Regions from separate parts of the Pseudoalteromonas sp. GB56 genome, predicted to be linked through region 1. Evidence: predicted binding sites of a transcription regulator. Region 1 holds the regulator's gene; each other region holds the start of a gene.
What was found. The regulator sigma-54, encoded in region 1, starts transcription at its own class of promoters, with help from an activator protein. The targets are predictions, from matches to a motif close to GTTGGCACGNNNNTNGNNT.

Region 1 (7,543 bases):
ACAGCGACTGGTTTACGACAGCGTAGTTATAACGATCAGGGGGCGTTAAGCCACAGTGTTTATGCTGAACAAATGGAAATGTTTGAAGAACTTGGCTTCACCCATTTTAGAAAACCAGAATTTACACTGTATAACGATGGCGAACGCTGGCGATTGACTGCCGACGAAGCCACTTTATATAACAATAATATTTTGATCTTGGAAAATAACGTTGTTGCCACCAACTTATTAGAAGGGGCAATGATTGAACAAGTCAAAGCGGCGGCTATCCAAATAGACATTGATGCGCAACGAATGGAATCGGAGCAAAGCGTTGAGCTCAGAGGGCCTGATGTATTAATCACAGGTCAGGGCTTGAAAGCAGATATCAATACAGAGATAGTGGAATTAATAAAACATACGCGAACAGTATATTATGACCAATAAATTCAATGCATTAATTCTTGGTTTAGGGCTTAGCCTAAGCGCAATGGGCGCGCACGCGGAACAAACAATCAACACGACAGAAGTGTTAATTGACGCCGATAACCAAATTGCCATGATCAAAGAAAATATCACTATTTTTGATAAAAACGTGCACATCGTTCATGGTAATCGTCAAATAAAAGCTGATCGTTTAGAAGCGCACCGCCGCCCAGAACTGGGTGACAATAAGCAACTGCTGATCGCCACGGGTAGTCCAGCGATGTATATAGAAACCATGGAAGATGGTCAGCAAATTACCGCTTCTGCAAAAGAAATTCGCTACGACGTTGCCACGCAAATTTTACAAATCAAAGGTGACGCAAAAATTGAAATGGCTGATCAACAGATCATCGCTGAAACTATCAGCTATGATATAGATAAACAGACCATCAGCGCCGAGAAAGACAAAAATTCAAGTACACGAGTACGCACGACTTTGACACCACAGAGCGAAGAAAAGCCTGAGGAAAAGGAACAACCATGACCACATTGAAGGCGCAAAAATTAGCAAAAAGCTACAAAGGTCGTGAAGTTGTAAAAGACGTAGGACTGGAAGTTAAAGCTGGCAGCATTGTTGGTTTATTGGGCCCAAACGGCGCAGGTAAAACCACGACCTTCTACATGATTGTGGGTCTGGTACCCAGTGACAAAGGCATGATCAGCATAGACGATCAAGACATCACATTGCTGCCAATGCACTCTCGTGCGCGGCTGGGCATAGGCTATTTACCGCAAGAGTCTTCGATATTTCGAAAACTCACCGTTTATCAGAACCTGATGGCGATTTTAGAGACGCGCAAGGACCTAAACAAAGCAGGCCGAGAGGAACAATTAGAAAGCTTGTTGGACGAATTTAATATCCAGCATATTCGCGATTCATTTGGAATGGCATTATCAGGTGGTGAGCGCCGTCGCGTTGAAATTGCTCGCGCTTTAGCCGCAAACCCCAAATTTATCCTTTTAGATGAACCTTTTGCTGGTGTAGACCCTATTTCGGTGTTAGATATAAAGAAAATCATTGAGCACCTGCGAAACCGTGGCATCGGTGTACTTATCACCGACCACAATGTGCGTGAAACCTTAGATGTATGCGAAACCGCTTATATCGTCTCTCACGGTGAATTGATTGCGTCAGGCACACCACAACAAGTGCTCGCCGATCAAACCGTTCGTGATGTTTATTTAGGTGAGCAATTTAGGCTATAACAACAAAAGGATTGTTAGAGTACATGAGGCAATCATTACAGCTGCGCTTAGGCCAGCAATTAACAATGACCCCACAATTGCAGCAAGCTATTCGCTTGTTGCAGCTCAGTACTTTGGATCTTCAACAAGAAATTCAAGAAGCACTTGACGCTAACCCACTCTTAGAAGTCGAAGAAGAAAATTACGCTGACAACGCGAGTGATAAGAACGATAACGAACGCCTACAAAACGGTGAAGACAAAGTCGATGTTGAATCACAAAGCAGCGACCAAATAGAAAGTTCTGACGCATTAAACAACGACTCGATCAGTGATGAATTACCCATGGATGTATCTTGGGATGAATATATCAGTGCAGCTCCCGTAGCTTCAGCAGGTCCAATGCCTGATGATGAGTTTGTCTACCAAGGTGAAACCACCGAGACACTGCACGATTATTTGATGTGGCAACTGCAACTCACCCCATTTAGCCCAGTCGATGAAGCGATTGCGACAGCCATTATTGAAGCAATCGACGACAATGGCTTACTAACCGTTTCTACTGAAGATTTGCTCGAGAGTTTAAATCACGAGGAGCAAGACGTAGAAATCGAACTAGATGAAATTGAAGCTGTCCTAAAAAGAATACAACTCTTTGATCCTGTTGGAATTGGTGCGCGTTCACTACAGGAATGCTTATTGATCCAACTCAATCAATTTTCACCTCAAACCCCTTGGCTTAGTGAAACGAAAGAGGTAATTTGTAATTACATTGATTTGCTAGGTAACCGTGACTATCGCACCTTAATGAAAAAGACTAAGCTTAAAGAAGCTCAGTTAAAAGAGGTGATGACGCTGATACACAGTTTGAGTCCGAAACCTGCCGCAACTATTGTGCGCGAAGAGTCAGAATACGTGATTCCTGATGTATCCGTTAAGAAGGTTAAAGGGCGTTGGCTGGTCGAGTTAAATCCTGACAGCATGCCGAAGATACGAGTTAATGATCATTACGCATCATTAGGCCGTAGCTGTAAATCACAAAGTGACAGCCAGTTTATACGCTCTCACTTACAAGAGGCTAAATGGTTTATAAAGAGCCTGGAACAACGCAACGATACCTTACTCAAAGTAACTAATTGCATTGTTCAACAACAACAGGCATTCTTTGAACATGGCGAAGAAGCGATGAAACCAATGGTCCTCAATGACGTGGCCGAAATGGTTGAGATGCACGAGTCGACAATTTCTCGTGTAACGACCCAAAAATATATGCATACGCCACGTGGGATTTTTGAGTTGAAGTATTTCTTCTCCAGCCATGTGAACACCGAAAATGGAGGTGAATGCTCATCCACAGCGATTCGAGCATTAATCAAGAAGCTAGTAGCGGCGGAAAATGTTGCCAAGCCATTAAGCGACAGCAAAATAGCCGATATACTCGCAGAGCAAGGAATCAAAGTGGCTCGACGAACGATTGCGAAATATCGTGAATCGTTAGCCATACCACCGTCAAATCAACGTAAAAGCTTGATATAGACGTTAGACAAGAAGGAAAATGCTTATGCAATTGAATCTTACCGGTCGTCATGTAGAAATCACAGACTCTCTTCGTAACTATGTGAATAGTAAATTTGCAAAACTTGAGCGTCATTTTGACCATATTAATAATGTGCATGTCATCCTTGATATAGAGAAACTCACACAAAAAGCAGAAGCAACACTTCACGTAAATGGCGGCGAATTATTTGCCACCGCAGAGCACCAAGATATGTATGCGGCGATTGATGGCCTAATTGATAAATTGGATCGCCAAGTAATTAAACATAAAGAGAAATTATCTCGACACTAAAATGAGCTTAGAACATCTTTTCTCCAAGGACTGCAGCAAAGCTGCGGTCCTTTTTAATAGCAAAAAAAGAATGTTGGAGTACCTAGCACAGGTCGCTCATCAACACGCACCGCATTTAAACGAGCAAACCATTCTCGATGCGCTTTTGGCGCGAGAGAAGCTCGGCAGTACTGGCTTTGGGAAAGGCGTCGCAATTCCTCACGGTCGATTGGAAGGCATTGAACAAACCATTGCCATCATAGTCACCAACCGCGAAGCCATTAACTTTGATGCCATAGATAATCGTCCTGTTGATATTTTTGTCGCACTGCTCGTACCAGATAATCAGTGTGATCAACACCTCAAGACCTTAGCGCAAATTGCTGATAGACTTAAAGACAAGCAATTGTGCAAACAGCTGAGAACAGTCACCACAGATCAGGAGCTCTATCAGCTATTTGTGGCCTAATTTAGTCACAGGAAGTTTAAGGGAATTAAAGTGGAATTGATTATTGTCAGTGGTCGCTCTGGTTCAGGTAAGTCTGTCGCTTTGCGCGTATTAGAAGATTTAGGTTATTACTGCGTAGACAATATCCCAGTTAATCTGCTGCCCGCTCTTGTGCGCAGTGTCTCAGACAACTACGACAAAATCGCTGTCAGTATCGATGTGCGAAACTTACCCAAAGAAGAGCAGGAATTCAGTGATATCTTGGCTTATCTTCCTGCATTTTCAAAACCCTCTCTATTTTATCTAGATAGCGACGAGCAAACGCTGATTAAACGTTTTTCTGAAACACGTCGATTGCACCCATTATCGATGCAAAACCTGCCATTAGACATTGCTATTCGTGAGGAAAAGAAACTGTTAGACGTGTTAATCTCGCACGCTAACTTTATTATCGATACGAGCGAACTCAGCGTTCATCAGTTAGCTGAAATGGTGCGTGAAAAAGTCCTCGGTAAGAAAGATAAACCATTACTCATCACCTTTGAGTCATTTGGCTTTAAACACGGCATCCCGAAAAATGCTGATTACGTATTTGATGCGCGCTTCTTACCTAACCCTCACTGGGAACCTGAGCTCAAGCCGCTAACCGGTTTAGATCAGCCAGTAAAAGATTACCTCTCAAGCGATGGTATCGTACAGAAGTTTACTTGGCAGATTCAAACCTTCGTGCAAACTTGGTTACCTCATCTGGAGCGCAATAACCGCAGCTATTTAACGATTGCGATTGGCTGTACTGGCGGTCAACACCGTTCTGTTTATTTAGCGCAGACATTGGGAGAGCGCTTTATGGATACCTACCCAAACGTCAAAATCCGCCACCGTGAACAGGAAAAGTAACCGTGACAGAAGCCACCTTTGTTATCCAGAATAAACTCGGCCTTCACGCCCGCGCCGCTTCTCAGCTCGCGCAATTAGCAATGAATTTTGACGCTAAAATCACCCTCTATCAAGGTGATAAAAGCGCTGAGGCAGACAGTGTTCTCGCACTGTTGCTACTTGAAAGTGGCAAAGGAAAAGAAGTACGAGTAGTGTGTGAAGGCAATGACGAGGAAGGGGCCCTTGTCGCAATTGGGCAATTAATCGCCGAAAAATTCCACGAGCAAGAGTAGCTCCTTCACGGGTGTTCAGTTAAGCAAAAATACCCTCTGTGTTTAGTAATTGTTTATTACCCAAAATATAAACACCCTCTATATCTCATTTACCTTTGGTATCTTTGTCTGAGTTAAGGTAAACTTATCAAGCGCTTGTAAGTGCTCGCTTATAAGCAGATTTCTTCCAGTTTTATCTTTAAGGGAAGCCTATGCCAGAAGCCTATGAACAAGAAAATCCGCTCCAACCACTTCAGGAAATTACTGAAGCCCTTAGCAGCGGCCAGTTTGTTCATGTACGCAGGCTTTTAGCAAAAACAGCGCCCAGTGATACGGCGCTACTTTTAGAGTCTTCCCCACACAAAACACGTTTTAAACTTTGGTCTCTCGTCGATCCTGATGTACAAGGTGATGTTCTCGAAGAACTCTCTGAAGATGTACGTCTAAGTATCATTGCGCGAATGGAACCGGAGCACATTGCTGCTGCGACCGAAGACATGGACGACGATGACCTAGGTGAAGTACTTCGTAGCTTACCTGAGCCAGTCTATAAAGACGTAATCGAGGCGATGGACAGCCAGAATCGCGACCGTGCGACGACGGCTTTGTCATATCAAGAGCGCTCTGCGGGTGCCTTGATGAACACCGATACGGTGACCATTCGTCCTGATGTATCCATTGATGTGGTACTGCGTTATTTACGCCTCAAAGGTGAATTACCTGAAGGCACGGATGAGTTGTACGTGGTCGATAAAGATAACTGTTTTCTCGGTTCTCTGCCGCTTACATCTTTGTTGACGACTATGCCGGACGCGATTGTTCGCGAAGTGATGGATGATGAGTGTGAGTCGATTCCCATCACCATGGATGAATCTGAAGTTGCACAACTGTTTGAGCGTCATAACTGGATTTCAGCACCGGTAGTTGATGAACAAGCACATCTGCTTGGTCGTATCACAATCGATGACATCGTTGACGTTATCCGTGAAGGCGCTGAGCACAGCATGTTAAGTCTTGCGGGTCTAGATGATGAAGAAGACACCTTCGCACCCGTAGTGAAAAGTACCAAGCGCCGCTCTGTGTGGTTGGGTGTTAACTTGCTGACCGCCATGCTCGCCGCCTTTGTTGCCAGCTTCTTTGAGAGCACCTTGGGTATTCTGCCTTTCCTTGCCGTATTGAATGGTATTGTGCCATCAATGGGGGGTGTTGCGGGCTCACAAACCCTAACCCTTGTGATCCGTGGTCTTGCTCTGGGGCATATTAACGACACCAACCAAAAGTTCTTACTCACCAAAGAACTCGCAATCGGCGCACTCAATGGCGTGCTCTGGGCCGTGTTAATAGGCTCAGCCATAGCGCTATGGAAGTGGGATCTCACTATCGGTTTAGTGATAGCTTTCGCCATGTTTATGAACTTGCTGGCCGCAGGTATCGCCGGTGCGGTTATCCCGCTTATTCTGAAAAGAATGAACATCGAATCCAGCACTTGCAGGTAACGTGGTACTGACTACAGTTACGGATATTGTTGGTATCTTTGCCTTCCTCGGCACCGCAACCTGGTTCTTGATTTAATGTATTGACGTCGATGCCCATTTTTGGGCATCTAAAACGCGTTTACAGCTCATTATTCCGCAACTCAGGAATATCTGTAAGATACTGCACAAACTCCACTTCAAAGCCCGCAGGGTCTATGAAGTACACATTACGACGATAGGGATTATCCGCACCTTGTTTCGCAATTTCAAAACCCGCCTGCTGTAGTCGTGTAATGACTTCATCGAGATTTTGCGTCACATAAGCAAAGTGTGCGAGACCTTGTTGATGGCCTTCGAGGTTGCGGTTGTCGCCTTCGCCATTGTCACTAAAAGCGATATAGTGATAGTCATCGCCAAAGTGCAGCCAATGACGCGGCTTCCCTGACCAAGTACCCTCTCCTTTACTACGAATATGCCAATGAGGAAATACAGCACGGTAAAAAGTAAGGGCCTTTTCTATATCACTAACAACTAAATTTACATGCTCTAAATACATCAGTCTCTCCAAAATTAATGTTTATCTTTTAGCGTTAGGAAGACTTTAAAACCTCAACTTAAGTTTAGGTAAAGCATTTATTGCACATAAAAAACGCCCAATTAAGGGCGTTGTACGTTTTCAGGTTGGCAGTGAGTAAACGATCACTCTCCCGCTATTTGCATTTGCTCGATTAGCACGGAGCCTGTGAGCACACCGCCACGATGGTCAATATCACCACCAATGCCAGCGATGCCTTTAAACATATCCTTGAGGTTACCGGCAATGGTAATTTCACTTACAGGGTACTGAATTTCACCATTTTCAACCCAGAATCCAGCGGCGCCACGGGAATAATCACCCGTCACTGTGTTAACCCCTTGACCCATTAGCTCTGTCACCAATAAGCCTGTGCCCATCTGCTTAAGTAGCGCATGTAAATCATCATGGGTTTGCTGTA
Region 2 (7,543 bases), 1.9 Mb from region 1:
AAAAACATAAAGGGTAACCTATTGACCCTCTATGGTTTTGTTCACCAAAAATAAGAATGCATCTATCCCGTTACACGTGTTCTGGGGGTGCCAATTTTACGCCCAATTGTTGCATTAAACTCAATGCTTTTAAATTTAACTCGTCACTGCGTGCAACATAAGTGGCAAAATCCGTCGTTTCCAAATAGGCCAACACTTCTATTTGCAGGCCACGAGGCACGAACCCGACAAATCGAACACGACATGGTGCACTCGAGATATCGTCTTGATCGTTGAGTAATTGCAAAAATTGGACTTTAAAGGATTCCACTTGCTGACTATCGGTTTGACCATCGAGAACAAACTCAGGACGATACGCTATGCGTTCTCGCTCCGAGATATTTTCAAGCTCCATGTCTACAAAATGGGCATTAGGTACATGGATTACCGAGCGGTTAAGTGTACGAATACGTGTCGCCCTTAAACCTATTTCTTCGACTGTGCCAACATCATTACCAAATCGACATAACTGTCCCACTTTTACGGGTGCAGACGTATACAAGGTAATGGCACCGATAATATTTTCCACCGACTTTTGCGCTGCTAACGCAATGGCAATACCGCCTATACCAAGGCCGGCCACAAGTGTTGTGACGCTAAAACCTAAATTATCGAGCCACATAAACAAAGCCAGGACAACCAGCGTAATTTTTAAAACATTGCCCAGCGGGCGAAGTAAATACACAGCTTGGTCGTTGCCGCGCTGCTGCAAACGCAGCCCGTATCGATATCGAGCAACATCGATTACACGAACAAAGAACCAAGTCCACGCAACAATGAGTAGTGTTGCACCATCAAACACCGCTTTGGTGGCCAGAGTCGAGTTCGCGTCTGAGGCAAAGTTACGAGCCAATGCAACCGCCAATAAGAAACATAGAGGTCCGGTGATTAAACCTTTTGCTTCATCACTGGCGACTGGGTTGATCTTAACCAAAAGCCAACGAAGCAATTGGGTGATCACTAATGCGATGAGTAAATAAAGAAGGAAGTTAATACTGTAATATACCCACTGCCATAACTTCACGCCCAAAAACGAGTTATGTGGCAAGTTCTTATACAACCAAGTTCCAAACTCTGAATAGCCGTATTCTTCTTTTAATAAAGGAATATGCGCCACTGTGGCATTGGAAATCTTCCATATGTATGAACCGCTCTGCTGAGCAGGCACACGTTGCATTAAGATTTGTACTGGCCCTTGGCTCGTTTTAATCTCACCTACAAAGTCTCGGTAGCTGGGCAGGAAATCTTCCTTCTTACCTTTTGGGTGTGCACTGAGGGTTTCAACTTCTACCCACAATGTTCTGTCCAGCACAAGGTAAAATATTTCTGCCAACTGAGGTTTGCCAAACGCTAGGACCTCATCGCTCACATTGCGAAAGTCTAGGTAATTGCTCGCCATTTCATAATCCTCTTTGCGTGCAGCATTGAGGTAAGCTTGCATTGAGCTTCTTGGCGTACCGCGATTGAACTCATCCATTGGCATGGCGTCATCTAAATCTTGGGAGCGAGCAACCACGGTATGTGTAACTCGTTCTTGAGGCGTTGCTTGTGCTTCTCGTTGGGTTTCTTCCTGAGATTGCTCCTGCTGCAGTAACTCCTTCACGGTGACTTTAGGTTGAGCGCAAATGCTTAATGAACAAACTAAGCAAAAAATAACAAAGGTAATGCGGGTGATCATTTTTGACTCATTATTATTGGGAACAATTCCTAGCATAGCCAGCTAGCGCAAAAAGCTCACGCTTTATCGTTTAAAATTGCCACAAAAGCAGTCACTTGCTAGATTGAATCTCTCACTAATAAAACAGAGAATCTTATGTTTAAGCCTGCTTATACGCTGATCAGCTGCGCACTTTTAGCGCTTATGAACCCTGCTCACAGCGCGACCTATGTAAAAGCCGACAAGATGCTGGATGTATCATCCGGAAAAATTGTTAAAGATGTGGTTGTTAGTATCAATGATGGTGTCATCACCAGTATAGATAAGCGTCTGCCAGCTACACTCAATACAGACGATGAGGTCATTGATTTAGGCGATAAGACCTTGCTTCCTGGTTTAATGGATATGCACGTGCATCTCACTTCAGACCCTCGCGTTCCGCGTTCTGAGCGTTTTACCCAATCCGCACCTCGCAAAGCAATTAAAGCAGCTTACTTTGCCAACCAAACGTTACTTGCTGGTTTCACCACTTTGAGAAATGTGGGCGCGACAGGTTACAGCGTTATTGCCTTGCGTGATGGTATTAACGCGGGTGATGTCCCTGGGCCGCGTATTTGGGCTGCGGGACCATCACTTGGCGTAACCGGTGGTCACTGTGATAACAACCGAGTACCACCTGAACTTGATTACCGTGCAGAAGGCGTGGCCGATGGCCCATGGGCTGTGCGTGCAAAAGTGCGTGAGAACATCAAGTACGGTGCCAACGTGATAAAGTTCTGTGCTACGGGCGGGGTGTTTTCAAAAGGCACCAAAGTTGGCGTGCAACAGTATTCGCAAGAAGAAATGAATGCCCTCGTTGACGAAGCACATATGCGTGGATTAACGGTCGCAGCTCATGCTCACGGTACGAGTGGCATTAAAGCAGCTATCGTAGCAGGCGTAGACAGTGTTGAGCATGTTTCTTTCATCGACGATGAAGGCATCAAGCTAGCGAAAAAACACGGCACATGGCTCTCCATGGATATCTACAACACTGAATACACACTTGCGTTTGGTGAACAAAATGGTGTTGCAGAAGAAAACCTCAACAAAGAGCGACAGGTATCTAAGCGTCAACGTGAAAGTTTTAGCCGCGCTGTAGATGCGGGCTTGAATATGGTGTTCGGTACAGACGCGGCGATATACCCACACGGTGATAACGCTAAGCAGTTTTCACGCATGGTTGAATATGGCATGACGCCACTACAAGCAATCCAAAGTGCGACTATTAATGCGGCACAGTTATTAAAAGCACAAGATACCCTTGGTCAAGTTAAGCCAAACTACGCAGCCGATATTATTGCCGTGGATGGTGACCCACTTGATGATGTCAGTGTGTTGGAAAACGTTGACTTTGTCATGAAAGCGGGACAAGTTTATAAGAACGTTAAATAACCTTGATTAAATAAGGAAGCATGGAATGGCGATTAACACTTCGATACCAAGCCAATGGCCGGTATTTATGATGCAGGGCATCATCGCAATCATCTTTGCAGCGGTTGCTTGGTTTTTACCCGAAGCAACCATAGGTGCGTTAATATTCGTGTTTGCGGCCTTCTTTTTTGTTTGATGGTATCTCACGTATTTGGTTAGCGTTCAAACAAAAGTCGACGTCAAAATATTGGTACACCACACTGATTGCCGGAGCCTTGGGTGTCATTGCGGCGATAATCACCGTCACAATGCCGCAGCTTACCGCCTTGGTCATGCTTTACTTGATTGCCTTTTGGGCTATCGCCATTGGCGTTATGGAAGTGATAGCCGCGATTCAGCTTTCGAAACATATTCAAGGGTCGATGCTTATCTTAATCAGCGGTGTTTTATCGGTGATTTTTGGTGTGTATCTCATGGTGAACCCAGGACAAGGTATCATCGCCATGCTTTGGTTGGTCGCACTGTATGCGCTGATCTTTGGATTGATTCTGTGTTGGCTTGGTTTCAAGCTGCGTGGTTTAGCCAAAGCCCATCAGCTTTAAGCGAAAAAAGGGGAAGCTAATCGGCTTCCCCTTTTTTTACATTAACTAGTGCAATGCCGCGCGATTTGGCAACGATGCGCAAATTTGCGCTTCACGTCTAATCACCTCTGCTAAACGTGCATCCACTTCGTCTTTGTCGAAATACTCGTAAGCAAGCTCTACAAACAAGTTCTTATGCTTTTCTTCCGACTTCGTAATGGCTGTATAAAACTCTTTATCTTTCCCTGTCGGTAACGCCTCTGCGATAAGAGCAAAACGCTCGTGACCACGCGCTTCGATAACGGCAGCGACAAGTAATCGGTCCATCATGAACACCTCTTTGCCGTGGCGGAACATACCACGCAACTGGTTCACATACGGGTCTTTTTTGTCATCCCCTAAATTTACGTCACGTTCGCTAAGCAATTTTACCACCTGCTTAAAGTGAATCATCTCTTCAAGGGCTAGATCTGTCATCGCCTTCACCAGTTTGCGTTTATCTGGGTAATGAGACAGCATCGACAAAGCCATGCCTGACGCTTTCTTTTCTGCTGCGGCATGATCCTGTAAAAAAGTATCGAAGTCGGCTAATACCGCTTCAGTCCATTCATTTGGAGTTGCAAATTCTAATTCAAACATGGGATTCAATAAGTGCTGAAATTGGCGCTATTGTACTGGGGCAAGCACTTTGATGCCAGTCTGTGTAACATTTCGCTGTAAACCAACATGTTTCGGGAAGCATGCCCTATTCTATCCACCAGCTATCAAGGTTATCGACCTTACCATTGCGCGTAGAGGAAACTTTTAGTGGGCTTTGCACTTCACGCCATGCCATCACTTTGTTGCCTTTATTGAGGTGGGCGAAACCATCGGCGTTGGCTTTAATATTTAAGAAAGCGCAAAATCGTTGGTAATCTGCAGGGTTGCTCACATCAATCGTCAATAAGCGCTGTGGCTCATTAGCGAAAAGCGCCATAACTGCCTGCTGATGTTTGTCATAACAAGCACTCAAATGCCGCGAGTCTAATATAGATTGCTCATTGAGAGGTGCAAAAATGTCGCCATAGCTTTGCTTTAATAAAGGGCTAAAGCCGCCCTGTTCGCACAGCAAGTTCTTTTGCATGCGCAGCAACAACTGTTGCACAGAAGCAAGCCAAGACTGCTTATCTCTTTGCAATAAAATGAAACGGCTGTCAGCAAATCGCTTTGCCAAGTGTGGGTAGTGACTAAAACAGGGAGTGTCAGCAATAAACTGTGCTTGTTCAAAGCATTGCTGTGTATAGGCGGTATGTGCTGTAGGAATGCCCGCATTAATAGCGGCAACACACACACTTGTTGTTCCAGTGCGTGGTAACCCCACGACAAATACTTTACTATCTAAACTCATAATTGCCCACTTTGTGAATGAGTGGGCAATTATACGTGGACAGCTCAGCGGTTGCGACTAATAGTGTTTGCCACCACCTTTTGGATCGTCGAATAATTCGCGCATGCTTTGGGCGAATGTTTTCAACTTTTCTTTGAGTGTGCGCTTCACGCTAATCTCCACGCTACCAAGCACAATACGACCATGGATAATAATTTTGGGGCGTTGCACATCATTAGTGCGTGGTCCTAATGCAACGCGCTTGTTTTCAATTGAGCCGATAATATTGGTGACTTGTGTAATCACATCGACATTTTGCGGCACGTAAATCTCATGACTGGCTAAATAGCAATTTACATGAATGTGCACTTCCGGGTGGGTAAAAATAGCATTGCTGAAATCCAGCTCCATACTGCCTAATACGTTAGTAAGATTAATGTGTTTTGGTACCACCCAATCACCGCTGCGTTGGTCTGAACTCAAAATAGTGGTGATTTTTAAATCTGCCTCAGCTTGGTCGCTGTGGGTGTATTGAGGACGAAAGCGCGCCGCTTTTTCACTTTGATAACGCGGATCCGATTGCAGGGGTAAATCTGCCACTAGTGCTACGAGTTGCTCTTGATCTTTACACTCATAGGCGTTGTCTAATCGGCGCTCAAACGCATCGGCCGATAATTCGCCATGACTATAATTTAAAATAAGTTGATCGATAACCTCTTCTTTCACCACCTCAAGAGGTCTATCCTTCGCTGCCACTGTCATAATTATTCTCCTTAATAAATCCATCACTATTAAAGCAATGTCCAGACCAAGATTTAATATTAAATATAATCAATAGGTTACAACAAATTCAAATATGCACCTCTGTAAAAAACGCTAAACTTACGTTTTTATCACCAACTATTATCAATTTTCACACTTTGGTTCAATTGCACATCCCCCATGCTGAGCTAGACTAGGGCTAGTTAATTAACTATTGCGGCTTTATGATTCATCTTCCAACCCTGATTGGCATATCCACCCTGTTGAATCTCTTTATTGGGTGTTTCTTGTTATCGATTTATTCGCAGCGACGACAGCGAAGCTTTCTCTACTGGGGCTTATCGTGTTTAGTGTTTGCGCTCGCAGAGGTCGTTGCTAGTCTGCGTGTAGTGGTTGATTGGACATTGCTCACTCACACTTTTGCCGATGTCTTAATCGTTGGCGCACCCATACTCGCGCTCAGTGGTGTACTGTGGCACTTATCTCCTGAGCAACGTTACCCACATCTTAAATATTTGTTTGCAGGCAGCTGTGTGCTGCTGGTGTCACTGTCGCCATTTCTGACTTTATCTCAGTTGGTGACCAGTACTCTGGTCGCAGGCTTGTTTGCACAAACGAGCTACCACCTTTTAAAGCCTAGAACGTTAAAAAACCACTATATATTGACCTTGGCAGCGTTATTCGCAGTACACAGCGCACTCATGCTCGCTCAAGCAGGATACTTACTGTCGATATTGAACCAAGAAGCGACTCCACAAAGCAGTCAAATTCTCGAGGTTATTCTGGTGATTCATTTAGTCCTCGCTACGTGCACTGCACTTGTGTTTCCCATGCTTTATTTCACTCGCTCAGAAGCTCATTTAATAAATCTTGCCAATTTCGATGCCCTAACCAATTTATATAATCGCCGTGCTTTCTTTACCTTTGGTGAGCAATCTATCAACCAATGTATTGAAAAGCAGCAGCCGATTGCGGTGATGATGATAGATGTCGATTACTTTAAGCGCGTAAACGACAACTTTGGCCATGAAGCTGGAGATGCGGCGCTAAAATGGGTGAGTAAAAAAATTGGTGATCATGTGCGTAGCTCAGACATTGCTGCACGTATAGGCGGTGAGGAATTTGCGGTGATCCTCACTAACACAGATCACGAAACAGCTATTAAGGTAGGTCAGCGTTTACGTGCCAGTGTTTTTGAGAGCAACTTCCGTTGGCAAGACAGTGTTATTCCGCTAAGCATCAGTATTGGCGTAAACTGCCAACCGCAAGCATGCAAAGATATCAAACACATGTTGATGCAAGCAGACAAAGGCTTGTACATTGCTAAAAACAGCGGTAGAAACCAACTTGTTGAGAATGACGATACCCTCGTTAGCGCCGCTGTGAATTAATGAAATAACCACCACAAGCCAACCACAACAATGCTTATTCCCACCATGGCTTTTACTTTGTGTTTTCTGATGAGTTGTTCCGCACGATTACCCACAAAATAAACAAGCACCGCCAACCCAAAATAACGGATAGCACGTGCAATGGCTGTTGCCAGAATAAAGAGAGTGAGCGAATAATGCGTGGCACCGGCTGCCAACATAGCTATTTGAAATGGTATGGGGACAATGCCTAGGGTGAGCACAAACCAAAATCCCTTTTCCTGCATTTGCAGTTTTATCTCTTGAAACTGCTCTGGGCTTGAGAATGAGTTAATTATCCACTCACCCAACATAT
Region 3 (7,543 bases), 600 kb from region 1:
TGAATTTTATCGCCATCAACCACAACATCCGGAATACTCGGATCGTAATCTTTGTTGAGCGTTATTGCTTTATTGTTATCCAGTACGCACAGCTTCAATACATTCTCAAGCGTTTGGTGAATGTTGGTAGCTTGTTTGTGAAGGCGTTGGTTCGGTCCCAATAACCTATCAACAAGCTGCCGCAATCGGTCCGCTTCATGAATAATAAGCTGGGCACACTCATCGCGCTCCTGCTGATCAACCTCATACTGCAATAATTGCGCCGCTCCGCGAATTCCACCTAAAGGGTTTTTGATTTCATGGGCTAAGTTGCGAATTAAGGTACGAGCTGCTTGATGCTGGTGCATTTGATTTGAGGCCTGATCGAGTCGAATTTCTTCGTCGGTTTGGCGAATTTCAAATAATAGATAGGCGTCGTTTTGATAATTAATTCTGCGACTATTGAGTGCAAGATTGGCATGGCGAGTATCGACGAACACCACGTCAGCTCTATGCTGGTGGCAATCTACCCCTTGCTTCAATGTGTAATTAGCAATACGTTCAAGTTCAATTGAATGGTAATTAAATAGGGATTCAAAAGGTTGGCCAATGATTCTTTTTAGTCCTTGACCAAGTAGTTCAGTGCAACTTGTGTTGGCGTACACAAGATTAAAATCTTTGTCCAAAATTAGGATCGCAGTATGTAGGTTTTCCCACATCTGTTGGAAGAAATCGAGGTGGAGTTTCATTTTAAGTCATCAATTGCACCATAGTGGTGCATTTATATTATCAGGTTATCATCATACTGCTGAGATATAATTATTATTATCCGTTAAGGTCCCGTAATCATGGAGCGGCGGTGTAGGAAAAAGACTACTGGCTCCGAGTTAGCCAATACTTTGCCCTCAGAGTCGAGTAGCTTCAAAACAATGTTGTGCTCCCCTCTGTCAATGTCACGCATCACAAACAACAGTGACTTTTGCGGTTTTTCATACGCCTTGCCGTCAAGGTAGAGTTGGACTTGATGTCCTTGTAAAAAGCGTGGCTTGATTATGCCAGACACGTGCACAGAACCGGTGTTGTCGCGAATAGTTTCTTCTTGTGCAGGAGAACTGATTGAGATAGAAAATTTAACCTTCTCTAAATCATTGGTTGCTTCGTTGAAGATACTGGTATCAGTGGAAGGCATGTTCATCACAGGTTTGTTCAGCGTCACTTTTTCCGCGCCTTTGCGAGGTGTATCGGAAAACACCAAATTGCCGTTCTCATCCTTATAAACATAGATGTTTTTGTTTGGCTCTGCGGATACGGGTGTTGTTATAAATAACGCCAATAACACGCTTAAAATCATCACCTTTACGTTCACATGCTTTCCTAATTTAGTTTGTTATTCTTATAGTTAGCCGCAATTGAAGTGCTCAAGCACCCTTCATTAACTGTAGTTCATTTACAACTTTTTTACCATAAAAAAAGCCTGCAGAGCAGGCTTTGAGAACACACATGATATAACTAAAAAATAGTTATCAGGTTATACGCTGTAGTACATTTCGAACTCAACTGGGTGAGTTGTCATGTTAAGTTTTTCAACTTCTTTAGACTTCAGCGCGATATAAGCGTCGATTAGGTCGTTTGTGAATACGCCACCTTGGATTAAGAACTCGCGGTCTGCGTCTAGAGATGCAAGTGCTTCATCTAGCGAAGATGCAACTGTTGGGATTTCAGCAGCTTCTTCTGCAGGTAGGTCGTATAAGTCTTTGTCCATTGCATCGCCAGGGTGGATCTTGTTCTTGATACCGTCAAGGCCAGCCATAAGCATTGCAGAGAACGCAAGGTATGGGTTAGCTGTTGGGTCAGGGAAACGCACTTCGATACGGCGTGCTTTCTCTGAAGGAACAACTGGAATACGGATAGATGCAGAACGGTTACGTGCTGAGTAAGCAAGCATTACCGGCGCTTCGAAACCTGGTACTAGACGCTTGTAAGAGTTAGTCGATGCGTTTGCGAATGCATTGATTGCTTTAGCGTGCTTGATGATACCACCGATGTAGTAAAGAGCTTCTTCAGAAAGACCGCCGTACTTGTCACCTGCGAAAAGGTTTTTACCGTCTTTCGCTAGAGACTGGTGACAGTGCATACCAGAACCGTTATCACCAACGATAGGCTTAGGCATGAACGTAGCTGTTTTGCCGTATGCGTGCGCCATGTTGTGGATAACATACTTCATTTCTTGAATTTCGTCTGCTTTCAATACCATAGTGTTGAAGCGAGTCGCGATTTCGTTCTGACCAGCAGTTGCTACTTCGTGGTGGTGAGCTTCAACAACTTGACCCATTTCTTCTAGAACTAGACAAGTCGCGCTACGCCAATCTTGTGATGAATCAACAGGAGCAACCGGGAAGTAACCGCCTTTAACGCCTGGGCGGTGACCTGTGTTACCACCTTCGTAATCTTTATCAGAGTTCCAACATGCTTCTTCAGCATCAATTTTGTACATTGAACCAGACATGTCTGATTTGTACTTCACGTCGTCGAATAGGAAAAATTCTGGTTCTGGACCGAATAATACGGTGTCAGCGATACCAGTAGAGCGCATGTACTCTTCAGCGCGCTTAGCTACAGAACGTGGATCACGCTCGTAACCTTGTAAAGTTGAAGGCTCAACTACGTCACAACGAACGATAAGTGTTGTTTCTTCTGCGAATGGGTCAAGTTTAGCGCTTTCAGCATCTGGCATTAGCACCATGTCTGATTCGTTAATGCCTTTCCAACCTGCAATAGAAGAACCATCGAACATTTTACCGTCTTCAAAGAAGTCTTCATCAGCTTGGTGATGAGGGATAGAAACGTGCTGCTCTTTACCTTTGGTGTCGGTAAAACGTAAATCTACGAATTTTACGTCATGTTCTTTAATGAAATCTAAAACCGATTGTGACATGTGTCCTCCAACTGTGGAATTTTATGTGTGCTGCATGTTACTGCAATTGTGCAGTGGTAAGCTTAAATCGTGCCAGTTTCGTAACGTGTTATTTATAAATGAATTTTTTAAAAATACATTCTTGATATCATGTGTTTTGCACCTCATTGGTGCGCACTTGCTACATTCTAGTGCATCTTTGTGAAATTGCTATTACGGCGAGTTGTCATCATATTTTGCCTTTTTATCGAAAATATACACAATGTTTATTGGTTGTTTTTTAATCGCTTAATACATTTTGCGTCGTTATCGCACCACAGTCACAGAAAAATAATGTTGGATAAACTTTCATCTAGTGACTTTATAAGGGATAATACGCGCCCTTTTAAACCCAACGCAGGTAGCTGTTGCCGAGCGTGGATCATCTAGGAACAATGAGGCTTGCCTCTTAAGTAGATATATGAGCATCGAAAAGTTAAGAAATATCGCGATCATCGCGCACGTTGACCATGGTAAAACAACTCTGGTTGATAAATTGCTTGAGCAATCGGGCACACTACAAACTCGTGGTGGTAACGAAGAGCGAGTGATGGATTCTAACGACATTGAAAAAGAGCGTGGAATTACCATCTTAGCTAAAAATACGGCAATCAACTGGAACGATTACCATATCAACATCGTAGATACTCCTGGACACGCTGACTTCGGTGGTGAAGTAGAGCGCGTTCTTTCGATGGCTGATTCAGTACTTCTTCTTGTAGATGCTCAAGAAGGTCCAATGCCGCAAACGCGTTTCGTAACGCAAAAAGCATTCGCACAGGGTTTGAAACCGATCGTGGTTATTAACAAAATCGACAAGCCAGGTGCTCGTCCTGATTGGGTTATGGACCAAGTTTTCGATCTATTCGATAACCTAGGTGCAACTGACGAACAGTTAGACTTTAAAGTTATCTACGCGTCAGCTATCAACGGTTGGGCAACACTCGATCTAGATGAGCCTTCAGAAAACATGGAACCTATGTTCCAAGCGATCGTTAACGAAGTTGAAGCGCCAGATGCAGATCCAGCGGGTGCATTGCAGATGCAGATCTCTCAGCTTGACTACAACTCATACGTAGGTGTAATCGGTGTTGGTCGTATCAAGCGCGGTACTGTTAAAGTGAACCAACAAGTAACTGTTATCGGTGCTGATGGTAAAACACGTAATGGTAAAGTAGGTCAGGTATTGACGTACTTGGGCCTAGATCGTCACGAAGCACAAGAAGCAACTGCTGGTGATATCATCGCTATCACAGGTCTTGGCGAGCTGAAAATCTCTGACACTATCTGTGACGTAAACAATGTTGAAGCACTTCCTGCATTGAGCGTTGACGAGCCGACAGTAACCATGACGTTCTCAGTAAACACGTCACCGTTTGCTGGCCAAGAAGGTAAATACGTGACTTCACGTAATATCCGCGAGCGTCTTGATGCTGAGCTTGTTCACAACGTTGCACTACGTGTAGAAGACACTGACAACCCAGATAGCTTCCGTGTATCAGGTCGTGGTGAACTTCACTTAGGCGTATTGATCGAAAATATGCGTCGTGAAGGTTACGAGCTTGCAGTTTCACGCCCTGAAGTAATCCTTCGTGAAGTGGATGGTGTTCTTGAAGAACCGTATGAAACAGTAACAATCGACTGTGAAGAAGAGCACCAAGGTTCAATCATGGAACAGCTTGGTTTGCGTAAAGCAGAAATGACCGACATGGCTCCAGATGGCAAAGGCCGTATCCGTATGGATTTCATGGTTCCTAGCCGTGGTCTAATCGGTTTCCAAACTGACTTTATGACGTTGACGTCTGGTTCAGGTCTGATGTATCACACATTCGATCACTACGGTCCTCATAAAGGCGGTAAAATTGGTCAACGTAAAAACGGTGTATTGATTGCAAATGCACAAGGTAAAGCGTTAACTAACGCACTATTCAACCTACAAGAGCGTGGTAAGCTATTTATCGGCCACGGTGTTGAAGTGTACGAAGGTATGGTTATCGGTATCCACAGCCGCGACAATGACCTAACTGTAAACGCTCTAAAAGGTAAGCAGTTAACGAACGTTCGTGCATCAGGTACTGATGAAGCACAAACACTTGTACCGCCTATCAAGATGACACTAGAGCAAGCGCTTGAGTTCATCGATGATGACGAATTAGTAGAAGTAACGCCTGAAAGCATTCGTATTCGTAAGCGTTTCCTTACTGAAAACGAACGTAAGCGCGCTTCACGCGAAAGCAAAAAGAGCTAATTACGGTTCATGACGAAAAGCCCGCACATTGATGCGGGCTTTTTTGTTTCAAAACAAAAAATGTCCGAATAAATCAAGCACAAGACCTTTTCGCAAAATGAGTAGCGATATACCCTAATTGGGTACGTAAAAGGAGGTGCATATGCGGCGTATTGGCTTTTTTATATATGAAGGTTTTAAAGCCACAGATCTGTCAGCGCCTATGGATATTTTTGCTGAAGCGAATGTACAGGCTCAAAAACGTGGGCAGCCGCTTCCTTACACGTTGCATGTGTGTGCTCCTGAACAAGCCGCTATTGAAGCGACCAATGGCTTAATTGTGCAAATCGCCGATGATTTATCGCGGGCGCCTGAACTGGATACGCTGATAGTGGTCGGTGGTTCGGGGGCGCAACGGGTGAGTGAATTAAGCAATGTAATTCACTGGTTAGCACAAATGCAGCCAAAGTTGCGTCGTCTCGTCTCTATTGGAGCAGGGTGCCTAATATTGTCAGCATCGGGTGTGTTAAATGGTAAAACGGTCACCACAGACTGGCAAACAGCTCAATATTTGCAAAAAGTGAATACGCGGGTGCATATCGATGCCTCTCGCAGTCTTATTGAAGACGGCAATGTGTATTCAGCTGCAGGCATGACTGCCAGCATTGAGCTCGCCCTAACTTTGCTTGAGCAAGATTTTGGTGGGGAATTTGCGCACAGTGTGGCGCAACAAGCCCTCATTTATAATACGTGTCTGAATGACATGAAGGTGATAGGAAGCAGCCCAGTAGCCTCACAAAAAGGCAGTGAACGCTTCTTGAAGCTAAGCGACTTTCTGCTTAATAATCTACATAAACCCATCAACATCGACACCATGGCGTCGAGTATTAATGTTAGCCCTCGCCATTTTCGTCGCTTATTCAAACAACAATTTGCTGTTGCGCCCATGGTGTATGTGGAGCAACTAAGAATCAACAAAGCCAAGGCACTGCTAACCGGCACGGACTTTGCGATCTCGTTAGTGGCCCAGCAATGTGGTTACGCAAGCCATGAAGTGTTTAGCGCCGTTTTAAAGCACACATGGGAGTGTCGCCTAGTGAGTTTAGAGCACAGTTTTAAAGTTGGTGTGTGAAAAATCATGCAATAAAATCGCAGCTAACCATTGATATTCCAAATTATTCTCTGTTATTCATGTTTATATTCTTCAAGTAATTCTTAAAACTTGAGCTGACTATAAACATGGAGTGTCACAATGAGTTTAGGTAATGCTATTAAAAATTTGCGTCAGAATTATCAGTTAAGTCAGCCTGAATTAGCAGTAAGAGCAGGTATTGAGCAAAGTTATTTATCCAAAATTGAGAATGATAAATCGATGCCATCGGAGGATATCTTTGAGCGCTTACTGAGCGCGTTAGATTTAACTGTTGAGCAGTTTATGGAGTCTGTTGGCCATCACATTGATTCATCACAGCTGTTACAAATTACTCAAACGAAAAGGTATGTAGGGCAGCAACATCGTTTGGTGCAACAACGTCAAAATCTCTTGCAGATATTCGCTATTGTGCTTATTGCATTTGGGTGTGCGCTTTTTTACTGTGCTCACACGACTTTGTTATTTCCTGAGCGGCAATATGTTTATGAATCAGAAGGTGTAATTAAAGATTCAGAGCCAGATAATTTCTTTTCAATACGGCGACTAAGTAGCACAGATACAAAAATATTTGATGAGCTGGTTGCGAAAATGCATCAGCGCACCAAAAAAGAATACATTTACAGCTATGACATGCTGGGCTTACAGTTCGAACGACAGGAGGAAGGAGGTCGTCGAATATACGTTTACAACACCAATATCGAACACCCTAGGGTGATCAATGGCGTGCTTACTTTTGTCGCAATATTCGCACTTGTCATAGGCAGTTTGTTGCTTGTGAGAAGTTTTCCTTGGCTGCGCTCTAGAAAGAAACCTACTAACTAACATCGGTCATTAGCATGTGAATATCACATGCTAAATCTCTGTTTACACAATTAACCATCGCGTCCGTCAATTCGAGCACTAAAAACTATTTTGGCATAGCCTATGACGAACAAGGCGTATGAAACAGCCCAAAGTGTGGCTGAGAGCAGAATTAATGACGCATAATGCGTGTCGGTGAGTGGAGCAATCAATCGGATCAGGAGCGTCACGACCATGAGCCAGAACACACAGTTCATTGGCTTACTGGCTTTGATCATGCGACCTGTATGGCCAAGTGATACGCGCGAAATCATTGCCAATATCATCAGGCCCATGCCACCTACCGTAATTGCATGGATGGGTACGGAAATGGTGGTGAGCCAACCGAAATGAAACAAACCCATCAACATCAAGCCTAAGCAGATCGCCC
Region 4 (7,543 bases), 530 kb from region 1:
CAGCTTAGGTGACGTAAAACCCAAACTCCCAAGAACCTTCCGCCAGCGCGCAGCACAAAGAAAATAGTCAGTGCATAGGTGGCGAGCCACATCATTGACCCTTCATAGTCACTGAGCAATGTTGGCATCCACACGTAAATGGCCACTTCGGTGGCAACATACAGGGCCACCGCTGCGGAAAAGCCAATTGCGTAGCGGTCTTTCATCAATAGAAGTGCGTTTTTAAGATTGATTTGGCCACCTTGGCTTTGCTTGGTGACAGGGTATTTTGCTCTTAAAGCAACCAGACTCAGAAGTACACACAGAGCGCCAGCACAGAGGTATAGATATTTCCATGACACGCCGGCAGTGAGCAGGTAGCTAACTACCGCAGGACCAACAATCGCCCCCACGCCAAAAAATCCCTCTACTTTATTCATCGTCGCGGTATGCTCTTGATGGTTTCCCGAGATATCACCAATAAGTGCAAGGGCCCCCGTTTTAAAGAGTCCAATGGCTAAACCGATGAGGGCTAATAAGGTGAGAAAGTATAAAAAGGAGCTACCTGCGGCAAATAAGAAACAAGCGATGGAAAAAAGCACCAATCCGGTGATTATTGTCGCTTTGCGCCCCCATTTATCCGCAAGGTAGCCCAAAAATAGCCCCCCCAGGGCAATGAACATCATAGGTATGTAATGGAATGCACTCGCCTGCGTAAGAGTCAGGTTGTAGGTGTTGATAAGCTCAGGAATGATCACACCCACCGCATCAGAGGTCATCGCAAAAACAAAGAACATCATGTAAGTCAGTATTTTAATTTGTGCTACGGAGGTGCTCTCTACGACCGATTGACTAACTTCAGGGTGTGAGTGACTGGGTGATTGCATCTGCATTTCCTCTTCAGAGAGCGGCCCTATTTACTGCAAACTATGAGCGCCTATCGTCTTATTGTTAATATCATTTATTTTTTAAACACTCGTACCAAGAGAGTAAAATTATTCTTGATCAAATGTAAATTGTATATAACATATATCTTAATCGATTAAGTTGTTCAACTTCTAATTTATGGTCGGCGTATGAAAAACAAAGTTCAGCTCATCACTTATGTAGATAGATTAACGGGAGCAGGTGTTCCTGAATTGGCAGCAACCCTTGAAGGGCCCTTGCGCCAACTATTTAGTGGCGTACATTTGCTGCCATTTTATTTTCCTATTGATGGCAGTGATGCAGGGTTTGACCCTATCTATCATACATTAGTGGATGAGCGCTTGGGCACGTGGCATGATGTGAAAACACTGGGAGAAAAAACGGAGTTAATGGCGGACCTCATCGTCAACCATATGTCGGCTCAATCACCAGAATTTAAAGACGTAATGGCAAAGGGACGTAAATCACCCTATTGGGAGCTATTTCTTACCAAAGATAAAGTATTTCCAAGCGGCTTAACTGCTGAGCTACAGAGTAAAATATACCGACCAAGGCCCGGCAGTTGCTTTACCTCATTTACCTTACCTGATGGTGAAGTAGAGGAATTTTGGACAACGTTTACTGATAATCAGATTGATATAGATGTGCACTCAGAAGCCGGAAAAGCATATTTGCATCGCATCCTTACCACCTTTGCAAACAATAACATCAAGATGATTCGCCTTGATGCGGCTGGTTATGCGATTAAAAAGGCGGGCACGAGTTGTTTTATGCTCGATGAAACATTCGATTTTATCAGTGAATTATCCGAGTACGCCCAATCATTGGGTATTGAGACCTTGGTCGAAATTCATTCTTACTACAAGACGCAGATTCAAATCGCTGAGCGAGTTGGGATGGTTTATGACTTCGCACTGCCACCTTTGGTGTTGCACAGTATTTTCAATCAAGATGTCACCGCCTTAGTGAATTGGCTCACAATTTCACCACGCAACTGTATTACCGTACTCGATACTCATGATGGTATTGGCATTATTGATGTTGGACCAATGGATGGTCAGCCGGGTTTACTGAGCAATCAGGAAATCGATACTCTGGTTGAAACCATTCACCAGAAAAGCCAAGGACAAAGTAAGAAGGCAACGGGGGCGGCAGCAAGTAATGTCGACTTATACCAAGTCAACTGTACTTACTACGACGCATTGGGTCAGGACGATGATGATTACCTTGTCGCGCGTGCAATCCAATTTTTCAGCCCAGGCACACCGCAAGTTTATTACGGTGGTTTGTTAGCACAACATAATGACATGCAACTTCTGGCCACTTCCAACGTTGGTCGAGATATCAACCGCCCTTATTTGGATGCAAAAAAAATAGCGCAGGCGAAGCAACGTCCTGTTGTTGATGCGTTAAGCAAATTGATTGTATTACGAAATAGTCATAGTGCATTTGATGGACAATTTAGTGTGCAAGGGAAGGGAGCGATTCTTAGTATGACCTGGCGACTAGGTGATGAGGTAGCAGCATTAAATCTTGATTTAGCAAAGCGCAGTTGCGAGATTCAAACTATAACCGCTGGTAACAGCCTAACTGTTAATCTATCTGATTTACTGTCACGATAACGGCGAGTTACTGTTTTTTTTGGTGATTTAATGATAAAAGTGCATGTCAGTATCAGTTAGTATTGCAACGTTATAAAAGCTGCTTTTTGGGTTAGGCATGGCACAGAAGAAAATATGGACGCTGAAAAGCATCGCTAAAGAGTTAGGGGTTTCCAATGCGACGGTTTCCAATGCATTTAATCGCCCAGATCAAACTCTCTGAAAAGCGCCGCGAAGAAATCCTCGCATCATGTAAAAAGCTAGGCTACACAGGACCCAATAAGGCTGCGCAATCACTGCGCAGTGGGCGCTTCAACATTGTGGCGCTCGTTTTGCCCGATAGTGTCGAATACATGATTACCGATCCCATCGCCAGTGACTTTGTAAAAGGTGTGTCGGCTGTATTGGAGAAAAACAAAGTCAATATTTTGTTGTTTTCAGGTGCCTCCGACAGCATTGATAGTGTCTGTGATTTCGTTGATGGCTTTATTTGCTACGGTACCCCTCGTAATCCAAAGTTGATTGAAGAGCTAAAAAACACGGCTAAGAAGGTCGTTACAGCCGACTTTGATATTGACCGTAGAGCGAGTGTGATTGTCAATAATCAACAAGCAGCCTACGAAATTGCCAAGTTGGCGCTGCATGATAACAACGATAATGTAGCAGTGCTTGGATTGAGATTGATAGACTCACAAGTCACTTGTCGTGTTTACGAGATGCCTGACGCTCATAGCAAAGCATCTATATCCATCCAGCGCCTGCAAGGTTATCAACAGGCTCTGGTGGAGCAAGGCATATCTCTTGCTCCAGATCGTTTGTGGAATATTCCAGAGAGCAACTATCATTACGCCTCAATTGCAGCAAAAGAAGCATTAAATTCACTGCCTAGGCCAAATGTTTTGCTGTGTATGAGTGACTTGATTGCACTGGCCGCCATCGCTGAAATTAATAGCTTAGGTTTGCGCATCCCTGAAGATATTCGCGTAGTTGGTTTTGATGGGGTAGAAGAAGCGACACGCTCCGTCCCTCCGTTGACTACCATACATCAGAATAGTATCGATAAAGGCATGAAAGCCGCCGAGTTGTTTATTGAACGTGCAACCGATGCAGTGTTGATCCCTTACCGGTTGGAAAAACGCCAAAGCTGTTAAGCTTTTACTCCCCCTTAAACGGCAACTGACGCTCGTTAACGCTATGTGGCACTGTTTTTGCTTTTGATATGCTAGTTATTCAATTTGCAAAGCAGCGAGGCTGGTGTGCGTATCATTTCTATATTAGTGGGTTGTGCTCTGTTGCAAGCATGCGCGCCGAGCCAGCGGATTGAGGTTGTACCGAGAGTGGCGGAATATCACCCTGTACAACAGAATTCAATCCATCAGCACAGTGTACGCTTGGCGAATAGTATGGCTTCGTCATTGCGCTCACTGCCTTACGGAGCGAAGGTTGCGGTCGGCACTTTTTTGCCGCCAAAAACGTTGAAAGCAGATTCCGTACCTTGGCAGCAGCAAGATATTGCCCTGCAATTGCAAGAAAGCTTTATGACCATTTACACTCAAATGGGGTTTACGGTTGTTGAATACCGCACACGCAATAACATTGCTTTAGAACCCCATGCCGATGTCATGCTTAGTCGAGATGTTGAGCAACTATCGCAACGTCAGGAAATCGACTTCTATGTCACGGGCACGCTTATCGAACAAGAAGATGCGTATGTCGTCAATGTGCGCATGATTGATTCGGATAATAATCAAGTGGTAGCGGCGGCAACCGATTATTTACCTAACACAATTTTGATGCATGCCGATAAAGTGCGTATCACCAATGGCCACTTGCAACGCCGAGCCTACTAACGAGGATTCATCATGAACAAATTAACTTTCACATTATCCCTAAGCATGATTGTTATGCTAAGTGGTTGTTCTGGCACAAATGCATGGTTTTCTGATGAAGATGAAATGAGACAGTATGTAATTTCTCAAAATGAACAGGCAAATCAGCAAGTTCAGGTCATTGGGGCTTCAGCGAGTAATACTTCTGGTACGGATGTAAATGTGTATCAAACCATGGCAAGCCCGATTCAGGTTCACGGCCAACGAGAATTGAACACCAGTAGAAGCGTAAAGAATGTTAATCATTATGTGCAAGCGTTAATGCAAGACATGATTAGCAACATAGATTAGGGCGCTCTTTTGCAGCCTATGGCGGTAACCAGTTTCGTATTTTTAGACAGTGACTATCAGCAAGGCAATTTATTGGGTAACCAATTAGCTGAGAGCTTTATGCATGAACTCCATGAGTTTGGTGTTCCGGTCATTGACTACAAAACAATGGACTATATCCGCGTTACACCGCAGGGAGACTTTACATTTAGCCGTGATTTCCTTGAGCTTGAGCAAGATCACCCCATGTCGCATGTATTAGCTGGCACCTTGGTTAAGCACCAAGGTGGCGTGTTAGTGAATGCGCGTATCGTTGGTTTGAAATCAAAGATGGTCATCGCATCAGCACAAGGGCTGTTGCCTCATGATGTCGTTGATTCATTACTCAGTACTTCAAGCTATGCGGGTGTTGAACTTAAACAGGCGAATTAACGCCCTACCAACAGCGCATTGCAAGCGTATATAGTCTGCTTAAATGACATTAAAGTTCCTGCTCAATCAGCCGATACATTAAAAAAGCTAATTGAGTAGAGAACATGAGTTTGCATCTATTACTTCCGAGCCTGCTTGTGCTGACGATAAACACAGCAGCTATGGGCGCTTCAACGCATGTTGATATCAACCCATTAGAAATAAAAGTCGACACCAAACTACAAAGCACACATCACAAACAACTTGGAGACTACACGCAGCAGTTGGCCCTTAAGCTGAGTGACAGCATGACCAGCCAATATGTGAGTCATATTGCCGTCGCAAGTTTTGTTGATTTCGATCATACCCTGCATAGTACTAACGCTTTGGGAAACCAACTTGCGCAAGAGCTACTTGGCGATCTGCAGCGCTTTGGCTATTCAACGGTCGAACACAAGTTAACCCCTTATATTGAAGTGCAACAAGATGGGGATTTTGTACTCACACGAGACAGTGAAGAACTTGCAAAGAATGTGGGGATTGACCATATATTGACAGGGACTTTGGTGTACCGCCAAAACGGCGTAGTCGTACATGCTCGTGTGGTCGGGACCCGAGACCAAGTCGTTAAAGCAAGTGCGCGACAATTTATTCCATACTTTGTAATTAGTGATTTGATGTCGAACGGTTAGATTATTAGCTGATTACTCTTAAGTTGTTGCTATTCAAGGTTAAATTAGCTGATAATGGGGCCAGTGGCCCCTTAGTTAAATGGATATAACAACCCCCTCCTAAGGGGTAGTTGCAGGTTCGATTCCTGCAGGGGCCGCCAACCTAGTTAAAATGTAGTACTAGCTCGTCCGAACCGCCAATGTGCTCTCCACCGATAAAAATTTGCGGAACAGTTGTTCTGCCTGACACTGCTTTAAGCGTTGTCATGGTAACTTCATTCCCTAACACGATTTCTTCATAGGCCATACCACGCTGTTGAAGCAGCATTTTTGCTTTAGTACAAAATGGGCATCCAGGCTTTGTGAAAATACTGATAGGTTGTGGCTTGATTTGTTGTGGATTGATGTATTCAAGCATGGTGTCTGCATCAGACACTTCAAACGGGTCACCAGGCTTGTTTGGTTCAATAAACATCTTTTCGATAACACCGTCTTTGACAAGCATTGAATAGCGCCAGCTGCGTTTGCCAAAGCCCAAATCATTTTTATCGACCAACATCCCCATGCCATCAGTGAACTCCCCATTACCATCCGGAAGTAAGGTAATGTTGCCAGCTTCTTGGTGCTGTGCCCATGCATTCATAACAAAGGTGTCATTGACTGAAACACAAACAATGTCGTCCACGCCATTTTGCTTGAATACATCAGCAAGCTCGTTGTATCGCGGTAGGTGGGTTGATGAACATGTCGGCGTAAATGCGCCTGGCAAAGAAAAAACAATGACCGTTTTGCCTTTAAAGATTCCTTCGCTGGTAAGCTTGAGCCATTGCTCGCCATCGCGAATAGCAAATGACACATCTGGGATATGTTGACCTTCACTGTTTTTCAATTCATTCATCATGTCGTATTCCTCTTAAATAATGAGCCTAGTCTGACATGGGCGTTATAATCGGTAAAAGGCTATTAATGAATTGAAGTAATCAGTTTTATTGATTGTTTAAAGCAAAGGCGCACCTAATTGCGCCTGAGTGAAGAGCCACAAAGTAGCCTTTCTGTGGCTTGCAGTTGGTTACTTCACCAACACTAAGTCATTGAGTTGGATGTTGCTTAAAGGACGTTTTGAGGTATTCACTGCTACAGCGCTGTGTTGGTATAACTGTTTAATCTCAACGCTAAACAACGAGGTAACTTGCTTGGGCAGATGCTTACCCTCATAAGTGATGGCATTACTGCTGTACGCGAGAGTCAGTTGCTGACCTTCACTCAGGCCATTGCTGCGTCCCAAGTTGATGATTACTTGGTCGCCGTCGATATGTTTAATTTGCCCTTTGGTTGGCAAGCATTGTAGCGTCTGATTGAGATCATACATGACCTGTTCACTTAATTCTGAGATGGTGCGGCCATATTTGCTTTGCCAAAACACACCGCTGTTAACATCGACCAGAGCGGTTTTCTCAAACTCCCACAAGGCTTGGGTTTGATAGGCTTTTTGCCAGATTTTCTCAAAGCTCAAACCATCAAATAAAATAAATTCGACATTAAAGTAACGCTCATAACTGTCATCTTTCCAAAATGCATACCCTTTATCATGTTCATTTCCCACGGATGTATCTGTTATTTGTGAGAACAGCACGTACTGACTGTTACTGGCATCGCTGATGTAATCAATCACATTTTCATCATAGGCATATTGGTTACTGAAGAAACTTTTAACTGAAATAGGGTCTTGGTAGAAGGCCGTTGGTTGCATACTGAGTTGAGCTTGGCTCATCAACGCGTAAAGTTGCTTAGTAAA

Region 2: a site for sigma-54 is predicted at 5,851-5,869, ahead of ACH19P_RS12290 (DUF1707 SHOCT-like domain-containing protein). Genes of this name have one in related genera too.
Region 3: a site for sigma-54 is predicted at 2,973-2,991, ahead of glnA (glutamate--ammonia ligase). Genes of this name have one in related genera too.
Region 4: a site for sigma-54 is predicted at 3,703-3,721, ahead of ACH19P_RS05910 (FlgO family outer membrane protein). Genes of this name have one in related genera too.

Annotation. Positions count from the first base shown of each region.
Region 1 covers NZ_JBPCHK010000001.1:733,475-741,017, reverse strand. The annotation lists gene lptC (LPS export ABC transporter periplasmic protein LptC) at 1-426, shown strand, start outside; gene lptA (lipopolysaccharide transport periplasmic protein LptA) at 416-949, shown strand; gene lptB (LPS export ABC transporter ATP-binding protein) at 946-1,671, shown strand; gene ACH19P_RS03475 (RNA polymerase factor sigma-54) at 1,695-3,185, shown strand; gene hpf (ribosome hibernation promoting factor) at 3,211-3,498, shown strand; gene ptsN (PTS IIA-like nitrogen regulatory protein PtsN) at 3,500-3,946, shown strand; gene rapZ (RNase adapter RapZ) at 3,977-4,822, shown strand; gene ACH19P_RS03455 (HPr family phosphocarrier protein) at 4,825-5,094, shown strand; partial or broken gene mgtE (magnesium transporter) at 5,286-6,645, shown strand; gene ACH19P_RS03445 (VOC family protein) at 6,688-7,104, opposite strand; gene pmbA (metalloprotease PmbA) at 7,248-7,543, opposite strand, start outside.
Region 2 covers NZ_JBPCHK010000001.1:2,620,323-2,627,865, forward strand. The annotation lists gene ACH19P_RS12260 (mechanosensitive ion channel family protein) at 71-1,717, opposite strand; gene ACH19P_RS12265 (Xaa-Pro dipeptidase) at 1,853-3,130, shown strand; gene ACH19P_RS12270 (hypothetical protein) at 3,156-3,305, shown strand; gene ACH19P_RS12275 (HdeD family acid-resistance protein) at 3,283-3,711, shown strand; gene ACH19P_RS12280 (MiaE family protein) at 3,757-4,329, opposite strand; gene ACH19P_RS12285 (sulfotransferase) at 4,436-5,077, opposite strand; gene ACH19P_RS12290 (DUF1707 SHOCT-like domain-containing protein) at 5,135-5,818, opposite strand; gene ACH19P_RS12295 (GGDEF domain-containing protein) at 6,169-7,209, shown strand; gene ACH19P_RS12300 (YqaA family protein) at 7,206-7,543, opposite strand, start outside.
Region 3 covers NZ_JBPCHK010000001.1:136,121-143,663, reverse strand. The annotation lists gene glnL (nitrogen regulation protein NR(II)) at 1-728, opposite strand, end outside; gene ACH19P_RS00665 (DUF4124 domain-containing protein) at 812-1,345, opposite strand; gene glnA (glutamate--ammonia ligase) at 1,508-2,914, opposite strand; gene typA (translational GTPase TypA) at 3,354-5,180, shown strand; gene ACH19P_RS00650 (GlxA family transcriptional regulator) at 5,323-6,291, shown strand; gene ACH19P_RS00645 (helix-turn-helix domain-containing protein) at 6,412-7,134, shown strand; gene ACH19P_RS00640 (NnrS family protein) at 7,185-7,543, opposite strand, start outside.
Region 4 covers NZ_JBPCHK010000001.1:1,262,660-1,270,202, forward strand. The annotation lists gene ACH19P_RS05895 (MFS transporter) at 1-779, opposite strand, end outside; gene gtfA (sucrose phosphorylase) at 1,056-2,528, shown strand; partial or broken gene ACH19P_RS05905 (LacI family DNA-binding transcriptional regulator) at 2,626-3,658, shown strand; gene ACH19P_RS05910 (FlgO family outer membrane protein) at 3,764-4,357, shown strand; gene ACH19P_RS05915 (hypothetical protein) at 4,370-4,687, shown strand; gene ACH19P_RS05920 (FlgO family outer membrane protein) at 4,706-5,098, shown strand; gene ACH19P_RS05925 (FlgO family outer membrane protein) at 5,203-5,769, shown strand; tRNA gene ACH19P_RS05930 (tRNA-Arg) at 5,835-5,909, shown strand; gene ACH19P_RS05935 (glutathione peroxidase) at 5,912-6,646, opposite strand; gene ACH19P_RS05940 (flagellar assembly protein T N-terminal domain-containing protein) at 6,818-7,543, opposite strand, start outside.